Regions from separate parts of the Nocardioides eburneiflavus genome, predicted to be linked through region 2. Evidence: riboswitches for the same ligand, from Rfam matches in the RefSeq annotation. Region 2 holds a riboswitch; each other region holds the start of a gene.
The links. Region 2 has a riboswitch for cyclic di-AMP ahead of EXE59_RS21165 (C40 family peptidase). Riboswitches for the same ligand answer to the same signal wherever they lie in the genome.
Positions count from the first base shown of each region.

Region 1: another riboswitch for cyclic di-AMP. It lies ahead of EXE59_RS00035 (C40 family peptidase); the one in region 2 lies ahead of EXE59_RS21165 (C40 family peptidase).
Region 3: another riboswitch for cyclic di-AMP. It lies ahead of EXE59_RS23250 (C40 family peptidase); the one in region 2 lies ahead of EXE59_RS21165 (C40 family peptidase).

Region 1 is NZ_SRRO01000001.1:5,035-9,918, reverse strand. Features, by position in the region: gene EXE59_RS00055 (PH domain-containing protein) at 59-430, shown strand; partial or broken gene EXE59_RS24960 (HIT family protein) at 456-710, shown strand; gene EXE59_RS24280 (phosphatase PAP2 family protein) at 901-1,965, opposite strand; gene fabG (3-oxoacyl-ACP reductase FabG) at 2,095-2,862, shown strand; cyclic di-AMP (ydaO/yuaA leader) riboswitch at 3,010-3,172, shown strand; gene EXE59_RS00035 (C40 family peptidase) at 3,175-3,732, shown strand; gene EXE59_RS00030 (DUF3048 domain-containing protein) at 3,860-4,882, shown strand; gene EXE59_RS00025 (TetR/AcrR family transcriptional regulator) at 4,866-4,884, opposite strand, start outside.
Region 2 is NZ_SRRO01000001.1:4,501,557-4,506,440, forward strand. Features, by position in the region: gene EXE59_RS21160 (M1 family metallopeptidase) at 1-875, opposite strand, end outside; gene EXE59_RS21165 (C40 family peptidase) at 934-1,854, opposite strand; cyclic di-AMP (ydaO/yuaA leader) riboswitch at 1,955-2,083, opposite strand; gene EXE59_RS21170 (hypothetical protein) at 2,367-3,707, shown strand; gene EXE59_RS25020 (NYN domain-containing protein) at 3,637-4,884, opposite strand, start outside.
Region 3 is NZ_SRRO01000001.1:4,935,519-4,940,402, forward strand. Features, by position in the region: gene EXE59_RS23240 (TetR/AcrR family transcriptional regulator) at 1-245, shown strand, start outside; gene EXE59_RS23245 (DUF3048 domain-containing protein) at 229-1,251, opposite strand; gene EXE59_RS23250 (C40 family peptidase) at 1,379-1,936, opposite strand; cyclic di-AMP (ydaO/yuaA leader) riboswitch at 1,939-2,101, opposite strand; gene fabG (3-oxoacyl-ACP reductase FabG) at 2,249-3,016, opposite strand; gene EXE59_RS23260 (phosphatase PAP2 family protein) at 3,146-4,210, shown strand; gene EXE59_RS23265 (HIT family protein) at 4,207-4,656, opposite strand; gene EXE59_RS23270 (PH domain-containing protein) at 4,682-4,884, opposite strand, start outside.

The DNA.
Region 1 (4,884 bases), 4.5 Mb from region 2:
TTGTCGAAGTTGCGTGATCCGCGACGCGCCGGCCCTGTCGTCTGCGACGCTCTCGCGCATGGAAACCGCAGCGATCACGTCATGGACCCTCCTCCAGGAGATCCCCGTCCCCGCCGACGTCAACGACCTCCTCGTCGACGGAGAGCAGGCCGTCGCGGCCTACAAGACCTTCCGGGACTCAGCGATCTTCACCACCAAGCGCCTGGTCGTGCGCGACGCCCAAGGGCTCACGGGCAAGAAGGTGGAGGTCTACTCACTTCCCTACAGCCGCATCGACATGTGGTCGTCCGAGAACGCCGGCAAGCTGCTCGACTTCAACGCCGAGCTCGAGATGTGGACACGGGCGGGGCACATCAAGATCAAGCTCGACAAGAAGATCGACATCCGCCGGCTCGACAAGCTCATCGCCTGGGCGGTCCTGAACGCCTGATCGACCCGCGTGCGACGATCCGTCCGTGGACGGATGCGTGTTCTGCCAGATCGTCGCCGGAGACGTGCCCGGCCACCTCGTCCTCGAGACCGACGACCTGGTCGCCTTCCTCGACACCCGCCCGGTCTTCAAGGGCCACGTCCTGCTCGTGCCGCGCGACCACGTCGAGACCCTGCCCGACCTCCCCGCGGCGCTGCGCGACCCGTTCCTCTTCGCCGCCCAACGCATCGCGACCGCGGTCAAGGACGGGCTCGGCGCCCAGGGCTCCTTCGTCGCCGTCAACAACACGGTGAGCCAGTCCGTGCCGCACCTGCACCTGCACGTCGTGCCGCGCACCAAGGGCGACGGCCTGCGCGGCTTCTTCTGGCCCCGCACGAAGTACGCCGCAGGCGAGCCCGAGACGTACGCCGCCCGTCTCCGCGCGGCACTCGACGGCCGGCCCGACGGCCGGCCCGAGGGCCGGCCCTCAGCTAGGCCCGCCCGGCCTGCTCGCGGTCCACGTCCGCGACGACGTCACGCGGGCGTACGCGCTCGCGCCGCAAGGGGTGACCGGTCGCCGTGGCGGCGAGCACGAGCGCGACGTCCCCGACGACCGCTCCGCCCAGGACGTCGACGAAGAAGTGCCAACCCAGGTAGACCGTCGACACCGACGTGAGCACGGCGAAGGTCCAGCACGTGACGCGCACCCACGACGGCAGCCGCAGCACCTCCGCGACCAGGCAGGTGGTCACCGTGATGGCCACGTGCAGCGAGGCGAAGGCGGCCACGGTCTGGACGGCCCTGGTGTCCCACGCGCCGGCGAGGACGTCGACGCGGTCCTGCAGCAGCCACTCCTGCACCCGGGTGTTGAAGGTGGGGGAGAGGTCGGCGAACCCCTGCGGACGGGAGTAGACCGGGCCGAGCGACGGCACCAGGTAGTAGACCGCCACCCCGAGCAGCCAGTTGAAGGAGATGGCGGTGACGTAGAGCTCGCCGGCGAGCGAGCGCCGCGTCCACACCAGCGCGACGGCGAGGGCCGCCGGCACGAGTCCGATCCACAGCACGTAGACGCCCGACATCAGCCAGGCCGCCCAGCCCGTGCCCAGCACCTCGTGCAGCACGGCGGCGGGGTCGTGGCCCAGCCACAGGACACGGTCCAGCCGCGCGAGCTCGGTGTCCCACAGGCGCTCGTTGACGAACGGCAGGTAGCCCTTGAGGTTGCGGAATGCGACGTAGGCGACGTACCACGCCAGCAGGCCGCTCAGGGTGAAACGGACCTGGGCCAGGTCCCAGCGTGCGACCACCACCGACCGCAGCACCGACCTCGCGTCCGACACGGTGACCGGACCCTCGCGACCCCGCAGCGCCAGCACCCACCGCGCGACGACGTCCAGCAGCACGGCGGCCAGCACGATGAGCGGCAGCCGCACCCACGTCGGGACCGAGACCCCGTCGGGGTCCCGCACGGGCAGGTCGTACGCCGCGGCGACCACCAGCGTCGCCACGGCCATCGCGGCCGCCACTGCGGCTGCGCCTCGGAAGTCCCCCCGACCCATGCGCGCCACGCTAGTCACACCTCGGCCCGTACGTCGCGTCCCTGTGCCGGATCTCCACAACTCTCATGAGATCCTCCCGGGACAGCCCGTCACCCGAGCCCCAGTCACCCAGCCCGAGGAGCCGTTCACATGGGTCGCTACGACCGTCGCGTCGCCGTCATCACCGGAGCAGCACGAGGCATCGGCTTCGGCATCGCCCAGCGCCTGGCCAGCGAGGGCGCGTCCGTCGCGATCCTCGACCTCGACGAGGCCGCCGCGCAGGAGGCGGCCGCCCGCCTCGAGCTCACCGACGGGGCGCGTGCCATCGGCGTCGGCTGCGACGTCGTGGACTCCGCCGCCGCCGAGGCCGCCGTCCAGCGCGTCGTCGACGAGCTCGGCGGTATCCACGTGCTGGTCAACAACGCCGGCGTCACCCGCGACAACCTGCTCTTCAAGATGACCGAGGAGGACTGGGACGTGGTCATGGGCGTCCACCTCAAGGGCGTCTTCAACATGACCAAGGCCGCGCAGTCGCGCTTCGTGGAGCAGAAGTACGGCAAGATCCTCAACCTCTCCAGCGTCTCCGCCCTCGGCAACCGCGGCCAGGCCAACTACTCCGCGGCCAAGATGGGCATCCAGGGCCTCACCCGCACCCTGGGCATCGAGCTCGGCCCCTTCGGCATCACCGCCAACGCCATCGCGCCCGGCTTCATCGTCACCGAGATGACCGACGCCACCGCGCGCCGGCTCAAGCTCGAGCCCGAGGAGCTCCAGCGTCTCAACGCCGAGGCCACCCCCGTCCGCCGCGTCGGCCAGCCCGAGGACATCGCCGCGGCCGCGGCGTTCCTGTGCAGCGACGAGGCGTCGTTCATCACCGGGCAGACGTTGTACGTCGACGGAGGCCGCAAGCTCGGCTGAGCCCCTGACGAGCGTGGATCTGCGTGATCCCGGCCACGGTCCCACGCTCGGGACCGTGGCCGGCTTTGCATCCGGGCGAGGCCCCTGCCACGTTGGATCGCGATCGGGAGACCGATCCGTCCCGGGCTACGCCGAGTCCTGCCCGACCGGGACGTACCCCCGAGTCACGAGGGCAGGAGTGGGGGACCCACAGGTTCCACGCCGACACATGTCGGCTCGGGGTGAAGCCGCGCCCGTCTCGGAGTGCGCGGCGGGACACCTTCCAGTCCCAACCCGACAGCTCACCCCGCAGGCGTGGGAAAGGAACACTCCATGCCTGCGACCACTCGTACGGCGCGAGCCTGCGCGCTCGCCCTCGCCGGTCTCGGCGTCACCGCCTCGACGCTGACGGCCCTGCCCGCCACCGCCGCCGGCGACGCCGACACCGCAGCCGGCGACACCGACCAGGTCACCACCACGACCTCCCAGAAGACCCGGCTCAGCGCCAAGCGCCGCGTCGCACAGCGCGTCCTCGGCGCCCGCGACGTCGCGATGCGGCAGCGCGGCGACGCGTACGGCTACGGCGCTGCCGGGCCGCACCGCTTCGACTGCTCCGGGCTGATCCGCTACGCGTACTCCCGTGCCGGGTTCGACGTGCCCCGTACGTCGAGCGCCCAGGCCGGTCACGCCCGCCGCGTCGCGAAGAAGGACATGCGCGCCGGCGACCTGATGTTCTTCCACGGCAGCGGCGGCGTCTACCACGCCGCGATCTTCCTGCGCTGGTCGCGCGGGCACGCCGTCATGCTGCACGCGCCGGGCTCCGGCGACCGGGTCCGGGTCGCCGTGCCATGGACCTCGCAGTGGTTCGGCGGCACCCTGCGTCGCGCCTGAATCCCCGTGACAGGCTCGGATTGGTAGGCAGTCCCGGCTGATCTACCCTGTGGCGCGCCTTCTCCGATCGGAGGAGGCGCGCCCCCACACTGCAAGGCAGAGATCCCCCGCTCGAACGGAGCCCCCCGTGCGTCACCGCCCCCACCTCCCGTCGTACAAGGCAGTCGCCGCCGTCCTCGTGGCGGCGTCGCTGGTGCTCGCCGGCTGCAGCGGCGGGGACGACGAGGCGACGCCGGCCGGTGACGAGCCGTCGGAGCCCACCGCCTCGGAGACCTCCGAGCCGCCGGAGCCGACCTACTGGCCCCTCACCGGCCTCGAGCGCACGAGCAAGGCGCCCAAGCACCCGGTGATCGTCACCAAGGTCGACAACACGTCCTCCAGCGCCCCGCAGGTCGGGCTCGGCACTGCCGACCTCGTCGTCGAGGAGCTCGTCGAGGGCGGCTACACCCGCCTGGCGGCCTTCTACTACTCCAAGGTCCCGGCCAGCATCGGCCCGGTGCGCTCGATGCGCGCCAGCGACATCGGCATCGTCCCCGACGGCGCGACCGTCGTGACGAGCGGTGCCGCCCCGGTCACGATCAACCGCATCAACGGCGCCGGCATCCCGTGGATCACCGAGGGCGACGCCGGGGTCTACCGCGAGACCACGCGCTCGGCCCCTTACAACCTCTTCGCCCGCCTCGGCGACATCGCCAAGCGGCTCAAGGCCGAGGACGAGCCGCCCCCCTACCTGCCGTGGGGCACGCCGGCCGACCTGCCCAGGGGCGGCAAGGCCCGCACCCTCACGGCCGACTTCGGAGCGCACTCCACCAGCTGGCAGTTCCAGAAGGGCGGCTACGTCAACACCGACTCCTACGCCGCCCAGGGCGACCAGTTCCCCGCCGACTCGATCCTCGTGCTGCGGGTCAAGGTCGGCGACGCCGGCTACCGCGACCCCGCCGGCTACCCGGTGCCCGAGACCAAGCTCGAGGGCAAGGGCGCGGCGCTGCTCTTCCACGGCGGTCGCGTCATCCGCGGCACGTGGAGCAAGGACGGCCTGAAGGGCGCGATCGAGCTGTCGACCAAGGACGGCGAGCTCACGGTCCCGGCCGGGCACGTGTGGATGGAGCTCGTGCCAGCGGTCAACGGCAACGTCACGTTCGCGAAGTAGCC
Region 2 (4,884 bases):
GCGACGTAGTCGGCGAAGCCCTCGAGCAGCCACGGCTCGACCGGCCGGCGGACCGCGTCCGTGGCGACGTGGACCAGCTCGTGGCTCGTCACGACCTGGGCGCCGGCGCGGCGCAGGCCGTCGGTGACCTCGGGGTTCACGAACACGTGGACCGGCGCGTCTTCACCCGTGTCAGTGCCCACGCCGGCCGTGACGGCAGCGATCCCGGCGTACGTCCCCGGTGCGACGCCCAGGGTCTCGTCGAGGTCGGCGGCGCTCGCGGGCACCTCCACGACGACCGGCCCGGTCCACTCCGGCAGGACCTTCCGCACGACTGGGATCCCCCGGGCCACCCGCTGCGCGACCTCGTCGGCCTCGCGCTGCTCGCCGTCGACGAGCACGAGGTGGTCCTCCGTACGAGCGACGGCCAGCTCTCCCCGCAGCCAGAGCGGCACGCGGCCCTCCGCCGCGGAGGGCGCGCCGAACCCGGAGATGGCCAGCTCGTCGCCTTGTCCGTGGGCGAACCGGACGACGACGTCCGCACTCGCCGGGGCGTCGTCGAAGCCCCGGAACCTCCACGTCATCTCGACCACGCCGGACCAGTCGCCGTCGGCACTCACGGTGCCGACCTGGTCGACGTACCGGGCGCTGACGTCCCGCAGGTCGAGCGACTGCGCGTTGGCGGCGATCCCGGACAGCTGCTCCTGCACCTCGGCCAGTGCGTCCGGCGCCAGGGCGGCGAGGGCCTCCCCGTCGCGTTCGTCCACCCCGGCGACGAACGAGGCCAGGGCCGCCGCTGCCTCGGCGGGGCTCGCCCGCGGCGCCTCGACCGGGCGCGGCGGCTCGACCGGTTCCGAGCCGTCGCGCGTCAGGACCACGACCAGCGCGACGACCACGAACAGCGAAAGGCCGGCCGCCCACAGGAGTGGACGACCGGCCTTCGAGGTCTGCTGGTCAGCCAGGGCGGACCGCGCCGACGTAGGGCATCGAGTAGAGGCCCGACACGGCGACCCCGGTGCCCGGGTTGGCCGCGTGGACGATCATGCCGTTGCCGATGTAGATGCCGACGTGGCTGATCGGGCTGTAGTAGAACACCAGGTCGCCCGGCTGCAGGTCGCTCGCGGCGATGCGCGGACCGGAGCCGAACTGGGCGCTCGAGGAGTGGGGCAGGGACACGCCGGCCTGGGCCCAGGCGCGCATGGTGAGTCCACTGCAGTCGAAGGCGTTCTCGCCCATCGCGCCGTAGACGTAGGCGTCGCCGACCTGGGCCATGGCGTACTGCACCGCGGCAGCGGCCCGGCCGGTGGCGGGCACGGAGCTGGGCAGGCGCGTCGTGCTGCCGCGCGAGGCGAGCAGGCGCTCGCGCTCCTCGGCCTCGAGGTCGGCGAGCAGGTCCTTGGCCTCGGCGAGCTTGTCGTCGACCGTGTCCTTCTCGGCGCTCAGCTGCTCGGTGAGCTGGGCGATCTCCCGGGTGCGGTCGTCGGTGGCCTCGCGCCGGATCTCGAGTGCCTCGAGCTCGGTGTCGTAGTCGGAGAGCAGGGAGGACTGCAGGTCGTTGAAGGACGACATGGTCGACAGGGAGTCCAGGAACGAGCCCGGGTCATCGGAGACGACGATCTGGCCGACGGTCGAGATGCCCTCGCCCTCGAGCTGGCGGACGACGGCGTCGGAGACCTGCTCGCGGACGGCGTCGAGGCGCTCGTCCTGACGTGCCTGGTCGGCCTTCAGGCCGCTGAGGTCGCGACGGAGGTCGGCGAGGTCGAGCTTGGCGTCGTGCAGTCGCTCCTGGGCGGCCTCCGCCTCGTGGTAGAGGCGGTCGACACGGGCCTTGACGTCCTTGATGTCGGGGTCGGCCTGCGCAGGGGTCGCGGGCACGAAGGCAATGGCAGCGATCGCGGAGAGACCAAGTACGGTCGCGCCAGCTCGCTTGCGGGTGTGAGCCACGAGCGGGGGAACTCCTCGGGGTGTCGTACGCCTACCAGGTGAGCTGACGGGTTCGGCACGACCGGCCTACCCCTGCTCCACGCACCGCTCGCGCAGTGCGTCTCACAGGGGATTCACCCCAGGGGGAAGAGTGGTTCCCCGGCTCGCGGACCACGGGTGGTGCAGGGGACGTGGTCCACGACTCGGCGCGACGCCCGCGCGGGCCGGGTGACCCACTGCCACGGACGTCAGCCCACACCTTAGACCGCCCACCGCCGCCTCGCCAATCTTCGCCACGCCGCCGTGAGCGGAGCGGGACACGTCCTGCTCCTCCGTCGCCCGGGACGACGGATGGCCGACAAACGCCTGCGGGCCGGCGACAGCAGCGATACGGTTCCCCACTACCGACCGTTGCCGGGCCACGAACTCGCCCCGAGCCACCCACCCCGGAGGGCACGATCCAGATGGCCCCCTCGATGCGTTGGTTCGCCAGGACCTTCGGCCTCGCCGCGGTGGCGCACCTGGTGGGCAATCCGGCGGGATGGCGGAGCGACCACTTCGGCGGGTCGCCAGCACTGGTTGCGGTGTCCGCGACACTCGGGGCCGCCGCCATCGTGCTCCTCGTGCGTCCGAGCCGGCTGGCGCTGGCGACGACTGCGGTGCTGGCACTCGCCTCGCTCTGGCTCGAGCTGCCCGTGACGGGCAACCACTGGCTGCTGGTCGGGTTCGTCGCCGCGGCCACGCTGCTGTCACTCGCCACCCGCGACCCCTGGGCGTGGCTCTCGGTGACCGGACGCTGGATACTGCTCGGGTTCTACTGCTTCGCGGCGTTCGCGAAGCTGAACTCGGGTTTTCTCGACCCTGAGGTCTCGTGCGGGATCTTCTATGCCCACCAGTCGCTGGCCTCCTTCGGCCTCCCGACCTTCGACAGGTCCGGCGTTCTCGGCACGGCAGCGATCGCGGTCCCGGTCCTGACCGAGCTCTCGGTCCCGATCCTCCTCGCCTCCAGCCGCACCCGGCGCGCCGGAGTGCTCCTCGCGCTGGTGTTCCACACCGTCATCTCGCTGGACTTCGCCCAGCACTTCTACGACTTCACGGCCGCACTGGTGGTGCTGCTGTGCCTGTTCCTCCCGGAGGCCACGCTCGAGCGGCTGGAGAGCACCATCCAGCAGTCGCCGCGGGTCCAGGTCGTCGTCACCACGGTTGCAACGATCCTGGTGGCGGCATCGCTCCTACCGCCTGCACCCACCACCATCGCGACCATCAAGCTGATCGGTTTCGGCGCCTGGGTGCCGGTGGGCGCATGGATCATCTGGCGGGTGGCGCGCGAGGGAGTCGGTCCGGCCCCCGTGCCCATGCGCCTTCCGAGTGCAAGCGCATGGATCGTCGTCCTACTGGTCGTCGCGAACGGGCTGACGCCCTACCTCGAGCTCAAGACCGCGCTCGGCTTCAACATGTACGCGAACCTCGTCACGGTTTCCGGCGAGACCAATCACCTGGTGGTCCCGAGGACGCTTCACCTGAGGAACGTCCAGGACGACCTGCTGCGGGTCGTCGAGTCAGAAGCCGATGAGCTCGACGTGTATGCGCAGAGTGGTTACCTCGTCCCCGAGCGCAACCTCCAGGACTACCTCGCCCGGCAGCCCGGCGTGACGGTCGTCGTCGCGGACGCGAGTGGCGAGCGAACGCTCGACGGCGACGACGCTGTGCGTCTGCCGTTGCTGGTCAGGAAGTTCATGACCTTCCGCTCGGTCGACAGCCAGGATCCGCCACGCTGCCAGTCAGCCTGGTTCCCCGCCTACTGAAGAAGGCAGCACTCACGCCGACTCGATCACCGGCCCCGCCACGGGTTCCACCATCCTCAGCGGCGGCACGAGGCCACCAGTGGCCAGCGCGTCCAGCGCGGCCAGCTCGTCGTCGTCGATGGTCAGCTCGGGCGGTGGGCCGAGGAGCACCGTCACCACGCAGTCGTGGCAGTGCAGCCCGCGCACCACGCAGGTGTCGCAGTCGATCCGTGTCGTCATGTCCTGAACGGTGGCAGGGCCCACCGACAGCGCCCCCTCGGCGTGTCGCGCGCCGGCGTGTCGGGCTACGCGCCGATGACGCCGAGCAGCGCCGCGGTCGGCACCGACCGTGCCCCGGCCCGCGCCGCGTCGCGCGCCACGGCCCGGTCGTCGCTGACCACCACGACCACCCTCCCCGCGGCTCCGCCGCGACGAGCTGGCGGATCACGTCGTCCGCGATCACGCCCTCGGGACTGAACACCACCCGCACGCCGCGCGGTGCCGGCATCGCCGTGCGCACGGAGGACTCGGCCGCGTCGAAGACGACCGTCGTCTCCGCACCGGAGCGAGCCACCAACGGGCCGAGCGCCGAGACCAGCCGGCTCCGCTGGGCCTCGAGGCTGGCGGTGGGCCACGCCTGCTTGGTCACGTTGTAGCCGTCGACGACCAGGCGCGATCGCGGCATCGCGAGCGTCTGCTCGAGGAGGAGCGGGGTGGCCGGAGCGCTGGACGTGGGCGCCGCGTCGATACCGGCCAGGTCGGCCTCGACGGCGTCGCCGGGCGTGCCGCTCACCGGCGGCAGGGCCAGCTCGCGGCGCAGCCCGGTCGCCGCGTCGACGACCGCGTCGAGCAGGAGACGGGCGCGGACGCTCGCAGCGTCGCGCTCGGAGCGGACGTCCCGGCGACTCGCCGCCAGGCCCGACTCCGCCTCCTCGAGCTGCGACCGGAGCCGGCGTACGTCCGCCTCCGCGGCGCGGGTCGCGCGCTCGGCAGCCGCCACCGCTGAGTCGCGGGCGACGTACGCCGCGTCGCGTTCTTCCTCCGCGGCGCGCAGGACGCCGCGGGCCTCCCCCAGCCGCTGCCGCAGCACCTTGTGGTCGGCCTTCGCGGTCTCGAGCTCCTGCCGGTGGAGCGCGCGCGCAGCCACGAGCTCGGCCTGGAGCGCAGCCACCTGCGCGGTGAGCCGTGCGTGCTCGGC
Region 3 (4,884 bases), 430 kb from region 2:
GTGCGGTCCTGACCGACACCGAGTGGGACCTCGACGACGCCATGCTCGACACCTTCACCCGGATCTTCTTCGGCGCCATGTCGGCCGCGGGCGGGTCCGTCGCGGTCAGCGAGGACGCCGCCACCGCGGCCTTGCGGGTCGAGGCCGCGATCGGGTTCATCATGGCCGGCCTCCAGCGACTGCTGGAGGACGGCACCGAGCCGCCCGACCCCGTTCGTAGGTCCGGGGCTACTTCGCGAACGTGACGTTGCCGTTGACCGCTGGCACGAGCTCCATCCACACGTGCCCGGCCGGGACCGTGAGCTCGCCGTCCTTGGTCGACAGCTCGATCGCGCCCTTCAGGCCGTCCTTGCTCCACGTGCCGCGGATGACGCGACCGCCGTGGAAGAGCAGCGCCGCGCCCTTGCCCTCGAGCTTGGTCTCGGGCACCGGGTAGCCGGCGGGGTCGCGGTAGCCGGCGTCGCCGACCTTGACCCGCAGCACGAGGATCGAGTCGGCGGGGAACTGGTCGCCCTGGGCGGCGTAGGAGTCGGTGTTGACGTAGCCGCCCTTCTGGAACTGCCAGCTGGTGGAGTGCGCTCCGAAGTCGGCCGTGAGGGTGCGGGCCTTGCCGCCCCTGGGCAGGTCGGCCGGCGTGCCCCACGGCAGGTAGGGGGGCGGCTCGTCCTCGGCCTTGAGCCGCTTGGCGATGTCGCCGAGGCGGGCGAAGAGGTTGTAAGGGGCCGAGCGCGTGGTCTCGCGGTAGACCCCGGCGTCGCCCTCGGTGATCCACGGGATGCCGGCGCCGTTGATGCGGTTGATCGTGACCGGGGCGGCACCGCTCGTCACGACGGTCGCGCCGTCGGGGACGATGCCGATGTCGCTGGCGCGCATCGAGCGCACCGGGCCGATGCTGGCCGGGACCTTGGAGTAGTAGAAGGCCGCCAGGCGGGTGTAGCCGCCCTCGACGAGCTCCTCGACGACGAGGTCGGCAGTGCCGAGCCCGACCTGCGGGGCGCTGGAGGACGTGTTGTCGACCTTGGTGACGATCACCGGGTGCTTGGGCGCCTTGCTCGTGCGCTCGAGGCCGGTGAGGGGCCAGTAGGTCGGCTCCGGCGGCTCGGAGGTCTCCGAGGCGGTGGGCTCCGACGGCTCGTCACCGGCCGGCGTCGCCTCGTCGTCCCCGCCGCTGCAGCCGGCGAGCACCAGCGACGCCGCCACGAGGACGGCGGCGACTGCCTTGTACGACGGGAGGTGGGGGCGGTGACGCACGGGGGGCTCCGTTCGAGCGGGGGATCTCTGCCTTGCAGTGTGGGGGCGCGCCTCCTCCGATCGGAGAAGGCGCGCCACAGGGTAGATCAGCCGGGACTGCCTACCAATCCGAGCCTGTCACGGGGATTCAGGCGCGACGCAGGGTGCCGCCGAACCACTGCGAGGTCCATGGCACGGCGACCCGGACCCGGTCGCCGGAGCCCGGCGCGTGCAGCATGACGGCGTGCCCGCGCGACCAGCGCAGGAAGATCGCGGCGTGGTAGACGCCGCCGCTGCCGTGGAAGAACATCAGGTCGCCGGCGCGCATGTCCTTCTTCGCGACGCGGCGGGCGTGACCGGCCTGGGCGCTCGACGTACGGGGCACGTCGAACCCGGCACGGGAGTACGCGTAGCGGATCAGCCCGGAGCAGTCGAAGCGGTGCGGCCCGGCAGCGCCGTAGCCGTACGCGTCGCCGCGCTGCCGCATCGCGACGTCGCGGGCGCCGAGGACGCGCTGTGCGACGCGGCGCTTGGCGCTGAGCCGGGTCTTCTGGGAGGTCGTGGTGGTGACCTGGTCGGTGTCGCCGGCTGCGGTGTCGGCGTCGCCGGCGGCGGTGGCGGGCAGGGCCGTCAGCGTCGAGGCGGTGACGCCGAGACCGGCGAGGGCGAGCGCGCAGGCTCGCGCCGTACGAGTGGTCGCAGGCATGGAGTGTTCCTTTCCCACGCCTGCGGGGTGAGCTGTCGGGTTGGGACTGGAAGGTGTCCCGCCGCGCACTCCGAGACGGGCGCGGCTTCACCCCGAGCCGACATGTGTCGGCGTGGAACCTGTGGGTCCCCCACTCCTGCCCTCGTGACTCGGGGGTACGTCCCGGTCGGGCAGGACTCGGCGTAGCCCGGGACGGATCGGTCTCCCGATCGCGATCCAACGTGGCAGGGGCCTCGCCCGGATGCAAAGCCGGCCACGGTCCCGAGCGTGGGACCGTGGCCGGGATCACGCAGATCCACGCTCGTCAGGGGCTCAGCCGAGCTTGCGGCCTCCGTCGACGTACAACGTCTGCCCGGTGATGAACGACGCCTCGTCGCTGCACAGGAACGCCGCGGCCGCGGCGATGTCCTCGGGCTGGCCGACGCGGCGGACGGGGGTGGCCTCGGCGTTGAGACGCTGGAGCTCCTCGGGCTCGAGCTTGAGCCGGCGCGCGGTGGCGTCGGTCATCTCGGTGACGATGAAGCCGGGCGCGATGGCGTTGGCGGTGATGCCGAAGGGGCCGAGCTCGATGCCCAGGGTGCGGGTGAGGCCCTGGATGCCCATCTTGGCCGCGGAGTAGTTGGCCTGGCCGCGGTTGCCGAGGGCGGAGACGCTGGAGAGGTTGAGGATCTTGCCGTACTTCTGCTCCACGAAGCGCGACTGCGCGGCCTTGGTCATGTTGAAGACGCCCTTGAGGTGGACGCCCATGACCACGTCCCAGTCCTCCTCGGTCATCTTGAAGAGCAGGTTGTCGCGGGTGACGCCGGCGTTGTTGACCAGCACGTGGATACCGCCGAGCTCGTCGACGACGCGCTGGACGGCGGCCTCGGCGGCGGCGGAGTCCACGACGTCGCAGCCGACGCCGATGGCACGCGCCCCGTCGGTGAGCTCGAGGCGGGCGGCCGCCTCCTGCGCGGCGGCCTCGTCGAGGTCGAGGATCGCGACGGACGCGCCCTCGCTGGCCAGGCGCTGGGCGATGCCGAAGCCGATGCCTCGTGCTGCTCCGGTGATGACGGCGACGCGACGGTCGTAGCGACCCATGTGAACGGCTCCTCGGGCTGGGTGACTGGGGCTCGGGTGACGGGCTGTCCCGGGAGGATCTCATGAGAGTTGTGGAGATCCGGCACAGGGACGCGACGTACGGGCCGAGGTGTGACTAGCGTGGCGCGCATGGGTCGGGGGGACTTCCGAGGCGCAGCCGCAGTGGCGGCCGCGATGGCCGTGGCGACGCTGGTGGTCGCCGCGGCGTACGACCTGCCCGTGCGGGACCCCGACGGGGTCTCGGTCCCGACGTGGGTGCGGCTGCCGCTCATCGTGCTGGCCGCCGTGCTGCTGGACGTCGTCGCGCGGTGGGTGCTGGCGCTGCGGGGTCGCGAGGGTCCGGTCACCGTGTCGGACGCGAGGTCGGTGCTGCGGTCGGTGGTGGTCGCACGCTGGGACCTGGCCCAGGTCCGTTTCACCCTGAGCGGCCTGCTGGCGTGGTACGTCGCCTACGTCGCATTCCGCAACCTCAAGGGCTACCTGCCGTTCGTCAACGAGCGCCTGTGGGACACCGAGCTCGCGCGGCTGGACCGTGTCCTGTGGCTGGGCCACGACCCCGCCGCCGTGCTGCACGAGGTGCTGGGCACGGGCTGGGCGGCCTGGCTGATGTCGGGCGTCTACGTGCTGTGGATCGGACTCGTGCCGGCGGCCCTCGCCGTCGCGCTGGTGTGGACGCGGCGCTCGCTCGCCGGCGAGCTCTACGTCACCGCCATCTCCTTCAACTGGCTGCTCGGGGTGGCGGTCTACTACCTGGTGCCGTCGCTCGGCCCGGTCTACTCCCGTCCGCAGGGGTTCGCCGACCTCTCCCCCACCTTCAACACCCGGGTGCAGGAGTGGCTGCTGCAGGACCGCGTCGACGTCCTCGCCGGCGCGTGGGACACCAGGGCCGTCCAGACCGTGGCCGCCTTCGCCTCGCTGCACGTGGCCATCACGGTGACCACCTGCCTGGTCGCGGAGGTGCTGCGGCTGCCGTCGTGGGTGCGCGTCACGTGCTGGACCTTCGCCGTGCTCACGTCGGTGTCGACGGTCTACCTGGGTTGGCACTTCTTCGTCGACGTCCTGGGCGGAGCGGTCGTCGGGGACGTCGCGCTCGTGCTCGCCGCCACGGCGACCGGTCACCCCTTGCGGCGCGAGCGCGTACGCCCGCGTGACGTCGTCGCGGACGTGGACCGCGAGCAGGCCGGGCGGGCCTAGCTGAGGGGCCGGCCCTCGGGCCGGCCGTCGGGCCGGCCGTCGAGTGCCGCGCGGAGACGGGCGGCGTACGTCTCGGGCTCGCCTGCGGCGTACTTCGTGCGGGGCCAGAAGAAGCCGCGCAGGCCGTCGCCCTTGGTGCGCGGCACGACGTGCAGGTGCAGGTGCGGCACGGACTGGCTCACCGTGTTGTTGACGGCGACGAAGGAGCCCTGGGCGCCGAGCCCGTCCTTGACCGCGGTCGCGATGCGTTGGGCGGCGAAGAGGAACGGGTCGCGCAGCGCCGCGGGGAGGTCGGGCAGGGTCTCGACGTGGTCGCGCGGCACGAGCAGGACGTGGCCCTTGAAGACCGGGCGGGTGTCGAGGAAGGCGACCAGGTCGTCGGTCTCGAGGACGAGGTGGCCGGGCACGTCTCCGGCGACGATCTGGCAGAACACGCATCCGTCCACGGACGGATCGTCGCACGCGGGTCGATCAGGCGTTCAGGACCGCCCAGGCGATGAGCTTGTCGAGCCGGCGGATGTCGATCTTCTTGTCGAGCTTGATCTTGATGTGCCCCGCCCGTGTCCACATCTCGAGCTCGGCGTTGAAGTCGAGCAGCTTGCCGGCGTTCTCGGACGACCACATGTCGATGCGGCTGTAGGGAAGTGAGTAGACCTCCACCTTCTTGCCCGTGA